2 linked regions of the Solitalea canadensis DSM 3403 genome follow. The main gene of each other region encodes a partner of the protein of the gene in region 2 in a complex. Links are inferred from orthologs where the notes say so. Each region holds a gene or a part of one and is shown on either strand. Other genes may lie near its edges.

Region 1 (3,323 bases), 860 kb from region 2 along the record:
AATGCCATACGACTGTGCAATGAATAATGAAGCAAAAGTCATGTACATCATCGACCCGTCAAGGTTGAAGGAATAGCCTAATGGAAGCACAAAGCTTACAATTTTGTTTTTACAGCCAAAACGCTCAAGCTGTTCCATGGTTTTAGGGTAGGCAGCTTCACTACTTGCTGTACTAAATGCCAATAAAATAGGCTCTTTAAGTCGGCCGATAAGGTTGAAAGAGCGTTTGCCTAAAATGGTTGAACCGATTAAGGTTAATATCAACCATAAGAGTAGCAAGCCTCCGTAAAACTCAACGATGAAGATGGCATAGGTTGATAAAATACCTAAGCCCTGTTTTGCAATAATGGCGGTCATGGCTCCGAAAACTGCAAATGGAGCGAAGTTCATTACATAACCGGTAACTTTTAATATAACATGGGCAACTGCATCAAACAATTTGATAACAATTTTTCCCTGCTCACCAATAGCAGCTGTTGCAACACCAAAGAATAAGGCAAATACAACGATTTGCAAGATCTCATTGGTAGCCATTGATTCAATTACACTTTTAGGGAATACGTGTGCAATAAAGTCTCTGAAACTCAATGCTGCTTTTTGTATACCTGTGCTTGTATGACTGTCGGGCAGTGGAAGGTTCATTGCTTCTCCCGGGCGGAAGACGTTTACCAATATCATTCCTAATACCAGCGAAAGTAAACTTGCGCTAAGGAACCATAATAAGGTCTTTCCGCCAATACGGCCAACAGCCCTGATGTCACCCAATTTTGCCACACCCACAATAAGCGTGGTAAGTACCAACGGAGCAACGATCATTTTTATCAATCGCAGGAAAATGTCACTTAAAACGGTAAACATTTCAAGTTTTTTCTCGCGCGCTTTATCATTTTCTGATTTACTTTTTTGAGCAGTTACAATCTCAGCTTTTAATTGCTTGTAGTCAGCTGAGGTACTATCAGTAACGGTAGTCAGCTTTTTTTCAGCCTGTTCGATTTGGGCTGTGGCTTTTATAATACCGTCATTATAAGTATGGATGTAGGAAATGTTTAGCACATAACCCAATACAATGCCCAAAATGAGGGCAATAAAAATATAAAGGGTTAGTCTGTTTTTCTTCTGCTTCATAGAAAAGGATAAATTGATAAACCGCAAAACTAATAAAAAGAATGAGCCTACATAGCGTGTGCAATAGGTTGTAATCAGTTTTCTTTTAAAACAATGATTATAGTTTGTTGGTAATAACCGGAATATGTTATCGGACTCTTATTATTGGTCATACATTCTTATATGTTGGGCTCTTTTGGTCAGACGACAAATCTTTTCTTTATTGTTCTGCAGATGTAATGAACGCTTAGTTCTTAAGGTAAGAATTTATCTTGAAAGAGGAGAGAGGTGAAAACGAAAAGGCCATCAATACGATGGCCTCTCAATAGTATAAAATAAACTAAATTAGTTGCTTAAATCTTCTGCATATACAGAGCTATGCTCTTTTGCTGCAATATAACGTTCAGCATCTAATGCTGCCATACAGCCTGAACCTGCAGCAGTAACAGCTTGACGATAAATATGGTCTTGTACGTCGCCGGCTGCAAAAACACCTTCAACATTTGTTTTAGTGCTGCCAGGTTGTGTAATGATATAACCGTTTTCATCCATATCAAGCCAACCTTTGAATACATCTGTATTCGGTTTGTGGCCGATAGCAACAAAGAAACCGGTAATATCAATTGTTTTTTCTTCTCCGGTTTCGTTATTAACGATAAGTGCACCTGTTACATTTTGTCCATCACCTAAGATCTCTTTTGTTTCAGAGTGATATAAAACTTCAATGTTTGGCGTATTTAATACGCGGTGTTGCATTGCTTTTGAAGCACGCATTTCACCTTTACGCACGATCATGTATACTTTTTGACAAAGTTTGGCAAGGTAAGTTGCTTCTTCAGCTGCGGTATCACCTGCACCAACAATTGCTACATCTTGTTTACGGAAGAAAAATCCATCGCAAACAGCGCATGCAGAAACGCCAAAACCATTATACTTCTGTTCCGATGGTAATCCCAGCCATTTTGCAGAAGCTCCTGTTGAAATAATTACTGCATCAGCAGTTACAGTTTTGCCATCATCCAATGTTACTTTGTGAGGTAACGATGAAAAATCAACGGCAGTTACGATTCCGAAACGTACTTCTGTGCCAAAACGCTCAGCTTGTTTCTTGAAGTCTTCCATCATTTCCGGACCTTGAGTTCCTTCAGGATAACCTGGAAAATTCTCAACTTCAGTAGTGGTGGTTAACTGTCCTCCCGGTTGAAGCCCGGTGTACATAACAGGTTTAAGATCTGCGCGAGCTGCGTAAATTGCCGCTGTATAACCTGCAGGACCCGATCCGATGATCAGGGTGTGAATGTGTTCTACTTCGTTCGACATTTTTGTTCTTTCTCTTTATTATGTTTAGGTTATTGATTGGTTACTAAATCTAAGCTATAAGTTAATACCTTTAATTAGCAAAGGAATCCTCCGCCAATTAAATCATTTCCTTCATAGAATACAGCTGATTGTCCCGGCGCAATAGCCGATACCGAATGATCAAAATTCACTTTGATCAAATCACCGTCCTGGACAATAGTACTCATTGTACCTGAATCTTTATACCTGATTTTTGTAACAGCTTCGATAGGCTGATTAATAGAATCGTATTTGATCAGATTGTGATTTCTTACAAACGCCTGAGCGCTTTTTAAATCTTCTTCCTTTCCTAAAACAACGGTATTGGTTTCGGGTATAATGCGGGTAACAAATACCGGTTCTCCCAATGCAATACCTAATCCTTTACGCTGACCAATAGTGTAAAATGGGTATCCTTTATGTTTTCCAACTTTTCTTCCGTCTGTTAACACAAAATCGCCACCATCAACACGCGATTCTAAATCTGGGACGCGGTGTTTCAGGAAAGAACGGTAATCATTATCAGGAACAAAACAGATCTCATAACTTTCACTTTTGTTAGCCAAATCTACCTGACCCATATCCATTGCCATTTGGCGAATTTCTGTTTTCTTAAAGCCTCCTAATGGAAGTTTAGTTCTGCTTAAGTTATATTGAGAAACACCCCAAAGTACATAGGATTGATCTTTATTGTCATCCAGACCTTTGGAAACGACATAACGGTTATTTTCTTGGCGGATCTGAGCATAATGTCCGGTAGCAATAAACTCACAATCCAGTTTATCTGCACGTTTCATCAACGCTTCCCACTTAATGTGTGTATTACACAATACACATGGATTAGGTGTGCGTCCGGCAAGGTATTCATCAACAAAATTGTC
Region 2 (3,319 bases):
TATATGCTAAAAGGAGAAATCGATATCGGCCGGGATAAACTTTTTACCCTTTTAAGGAAACAAGGGCTGCTTATCACGAAAAGAAAGCGGTATACAGTCACGACTAATTCAAGGCACTGGATGCATAAATACCCAAACCAAATTAAAGACATCAGGATAAGTCGGCCGGAGCAGGTATGGGTTGCAGATATAACTTATCTGGATACAGTAGAAGGCAATGCCTTCCTTCATTTAATTACCGATGCCTATTCTAAACAAATTATGGGGTATGAACTATGCGATAATATGGAAGCCGCCTCTACGGCCAAGGCCTTGAAAATGGCTTTAAAGAACCGAAAATATTCCTCTGCTCTGATTCATCATTCTGATCGGGGGCTGCAATACTGTAGTAAGGCGTATGTCAGCATCCTACAGGAGAATGGCATTCAAATCAGTATGACAGAAAACGGAAGTCCTTACGAAAATGCAATAGCAGAAAGAATGAACGGAATCTTAAAAGACGAATTTGGATTAAGTGAACAGTTAGAAGACCTGAATGCAGCTTTTCGGCAAACTTCACAAAGTATCAACCTTTATAACACACTGCGTCCGCACAGTAGCTGCCAGCTATTAACACCTCAACAAATGCATCAGCAACAAGAAATAATCATAAAGACTTACAAAAAAACCTCAAACATTTTTGAGGATGTTTGAGGTTTTTAAGCCAAATTAGTAACTCCAAAAAGAGTCAACCTATTTCAGGACTAGTCAAAAATCGAAGGTTTATTACATCATCTTGTTTCTTTTTACCAGGTACGAATTAAGCACCGGGTAAAACCCTTCATTCATATCAGCGTCAATAAAATCAATCCTGTACTGAGCGCATTTAAGCATCAGATTATGCTTAAACTCAGTCATGGCTTTTAAATACTGCTCTTTAACCTGTCCGGGCTGCACTTTTATTTCTTCACCGTTCTCAACGTCAACAAACAAATAAGGACGATTTTCAAATCTAAAATCCTGTTCATGTCGTTTATCAGTAACATTAAAAAGGATCACTTCATGTTTGTTGTGCTTTAAATGTTGGAGCGCTGAAAAAAGATCGTCTTCATCTTCCTTACTTTCCATCATGTCGCTAAAAATAACCACCATTGATCGCTTGTGAATATTTTCAGCTATCTCGTGCAAAGCATTTACAATCGCAGTAGTCTTTTGCTTAGGCCGGTCGGCCATTAATTTTTCTAATTCAAAATATAGAAAGCGTTGATGCGGTGTTGTCGATTTTGCAGGAGTAGACAATACTACTTTGTCAGCAAAAACACTTAATCCAAATGCATCACGCTGACGTTTTAACAAATTAATAAGGGCAGCTGCACAATAAACGGAGAATTGAAGCTTATTATCTTTTCCTTCAGGATAATACATGGACGAAGACGCATCAATAACCAACTGACATCGTAAATTGGTTTCTTCTTCAAATCGCTTGGTAAATAACTTATCAGTACGACCGAATAACTTCCAATCGATGTTTTTTACCGACTCACCTGTATTATATAAGCGATGTTCGGCAAACTCAACAGAAAAACCATGAAACGGGCTTTTATGTAAACCCGTAATAAATCCTTCAACAACCTGGTTGGCCAAAATTTCAAGGTTTATTTGCTGTAGTTCTTCTTTGTTTTCGAGCATGTTAATCTGTTCCTTATTCAAAATGGTATTGACAGCAAAATACGATTTTAAAAAATAAAGGCCCCGAAAAACTTCGGGGCCTTTATAAAATTAGTGCGTTATTTATAATTAGCTTAATTGAGCTTCCAATTTACCGGCTAAAACCGATTTTGGAACTGCGCCAATTTGTTTATCTACAATTTCACCATTTTTGAAGAATAACAAAGCTGGAATGTTACGGATACCAAATTTCATTGAAACTTCTGGGTTATTATCCACATCAACTTTTCCAATAACTGCTTTGCCAGCATATTCATTCGCTAACTCTTCAACAACTGGACCCACCATGCGGCATGGGCCACACCATTCTGCCCAGAAATCAACTAATACAGGTTTATCTGATTTCAATACAACTTCTTCGAAGTTTGCGTCGGTTATTACTAAAGCCATATTTTTAAAAATTTACGTTTGCAAATATAACAGATTGAGTCAATAATTGTTCCAACGAATGTTTGAAGAAATTTAACTGACAGAATTACTTCTTAAATCCGAAATGGTAACGCAGGGTGAATTTGATATCTTCAAAACTTTGAGTAAAAGATGACGATAGATTATATCCAGAACCTTTGGTAATTACTCCAGAAGAATGAGTTGTAGTGGATTCATTGTAAGAAAGATTAAATACATTCAAACTGGTTTCAATTCCTAATCGTTTCCAAGGGAAAAATACAAATCCTGCATTAACTCCTGTTCCTAAAGCCCATGATTTAAACTTTGACGAAACATCAGCTACTATATTTGTACTTTCACTTTTAAAATCTGATCCGGATAGTGATAATTGTCCAAGTCCCCCGAATTTATCTGAAATCATAAAGTACTTTTTCCCAAAAACACCGAATGCATATGAATCTCCTTTTGAGTCCAAAACATCATCGCCATTTGAGATTGAATTAGCATCAGAATGGGTAAATCCTAAGAATGCACCAATTGCCGTTTTATCAGCTACAAAATAACTGTAATCGAAGGAAATAGCCGCATTTTTATTCTTCCCATCCTCATTTTCATTACCAGTCTGGTTTTTAATACTATTGGAACCACCTGAAAAACTTAATCCAATAGCTTGGTTTCCTTTACTGATTTGTGCATTTGCAGTAAATGTTGCTACAATAAGTGCAGCTATTAAAAATAGATGTTTTTTCATTTTTAGTTAATTTTCATTGGTTAATATTTGTCAAATATTAACTATAGTTATTTAACAGCGCCTAATGGTTTGTAAAAAAGAAATTACAGTACCCAAAAAACCCTCAATAAATTAATATTGAGGGCTTTATTTTCATCAAACTAAAAGCAGTTTTTAATTCAAAGTGAAATTTACATTCTTGAACTTACTTAATTCATTCATGAATGTATTATTAGGATCAATTTTTATTGATTTTGAAGGTAGATCCAAGACGATTCGCTCAATCGGATCAACCACATTTAATTTCAATTTGCAATTACCGGGATGAGCCTTACACAAAGTCTCAAGGTTGTCGATGAACTCTAACGTAACCTCATGCAAGGGAAATGACAATGTGGCATTCTTAGCCATTTTTTCGCGAATTTCTGACAGCAGTTGAATGCTCTCCACTTTGAACTCCAAGTTATCTGCTTGCCCGAAACGTGGCTTAAA

What was found. Proteins that work in one complex are often made in the same cells at the same time.
Region 1: the proteins of trxA (region 2) and trxB are in contact, whole or in part, in a crystal structure (PDB 1F6M), measured with the Escherichia coli proteins. The link is inferred for Solitalea canadensis DSM 3403 from one-to-one orthologs.

The regions. Positions count from the first base shown.
Region 1 is NC_017770.1:1,495,277-1,498,599, forward strand. The notes cover bases 438-3,323. They hold trxB (thioredoxin-disulfide reductase), read right to left. Parts: upstream 2,425-3,323; coding sequence 1,450-2,424; downstream 438-1,449. Other genes in these bases: SOLCA_RS06050 (dicarboxylate/amino acid:cation symporter), read right to left, coding at 438-1,125; mnmA (tRNA 2-thiouridine(34) synthase MnmA), read right to left, coding at 2,499-3,323. Outside these bases: more of SOLCA_RS06050, read right to left, coding at 1-437.
Region 2 is NC_017770.1:637,732-641,050, reverse strand. The notes cover bases 438-3,319. They hold trxA (thioredoxin), read right to left. Parts: upstream 2,098-3,319; coding sequence 1,777-2,097; downstream 438-1,776. Other genes in these bases: dnaE (DNA polymerase III subunit alpha), read right to left, coding at 3,002-3,319; SOLCA_RS02550 (autotransporter domain-containing protein), read right to left, coding at 2,183-2,848; SOLCA_RS02560 (DUF58 domain-containing protein), read right to left, coding at 766-1,668. UniProt on the Escherichia coli protein: Participates in various redox reactions through the reversible oxidation of its active center dithiol to a disulfide and catalyzes dithiol-disulfide exchange reactions.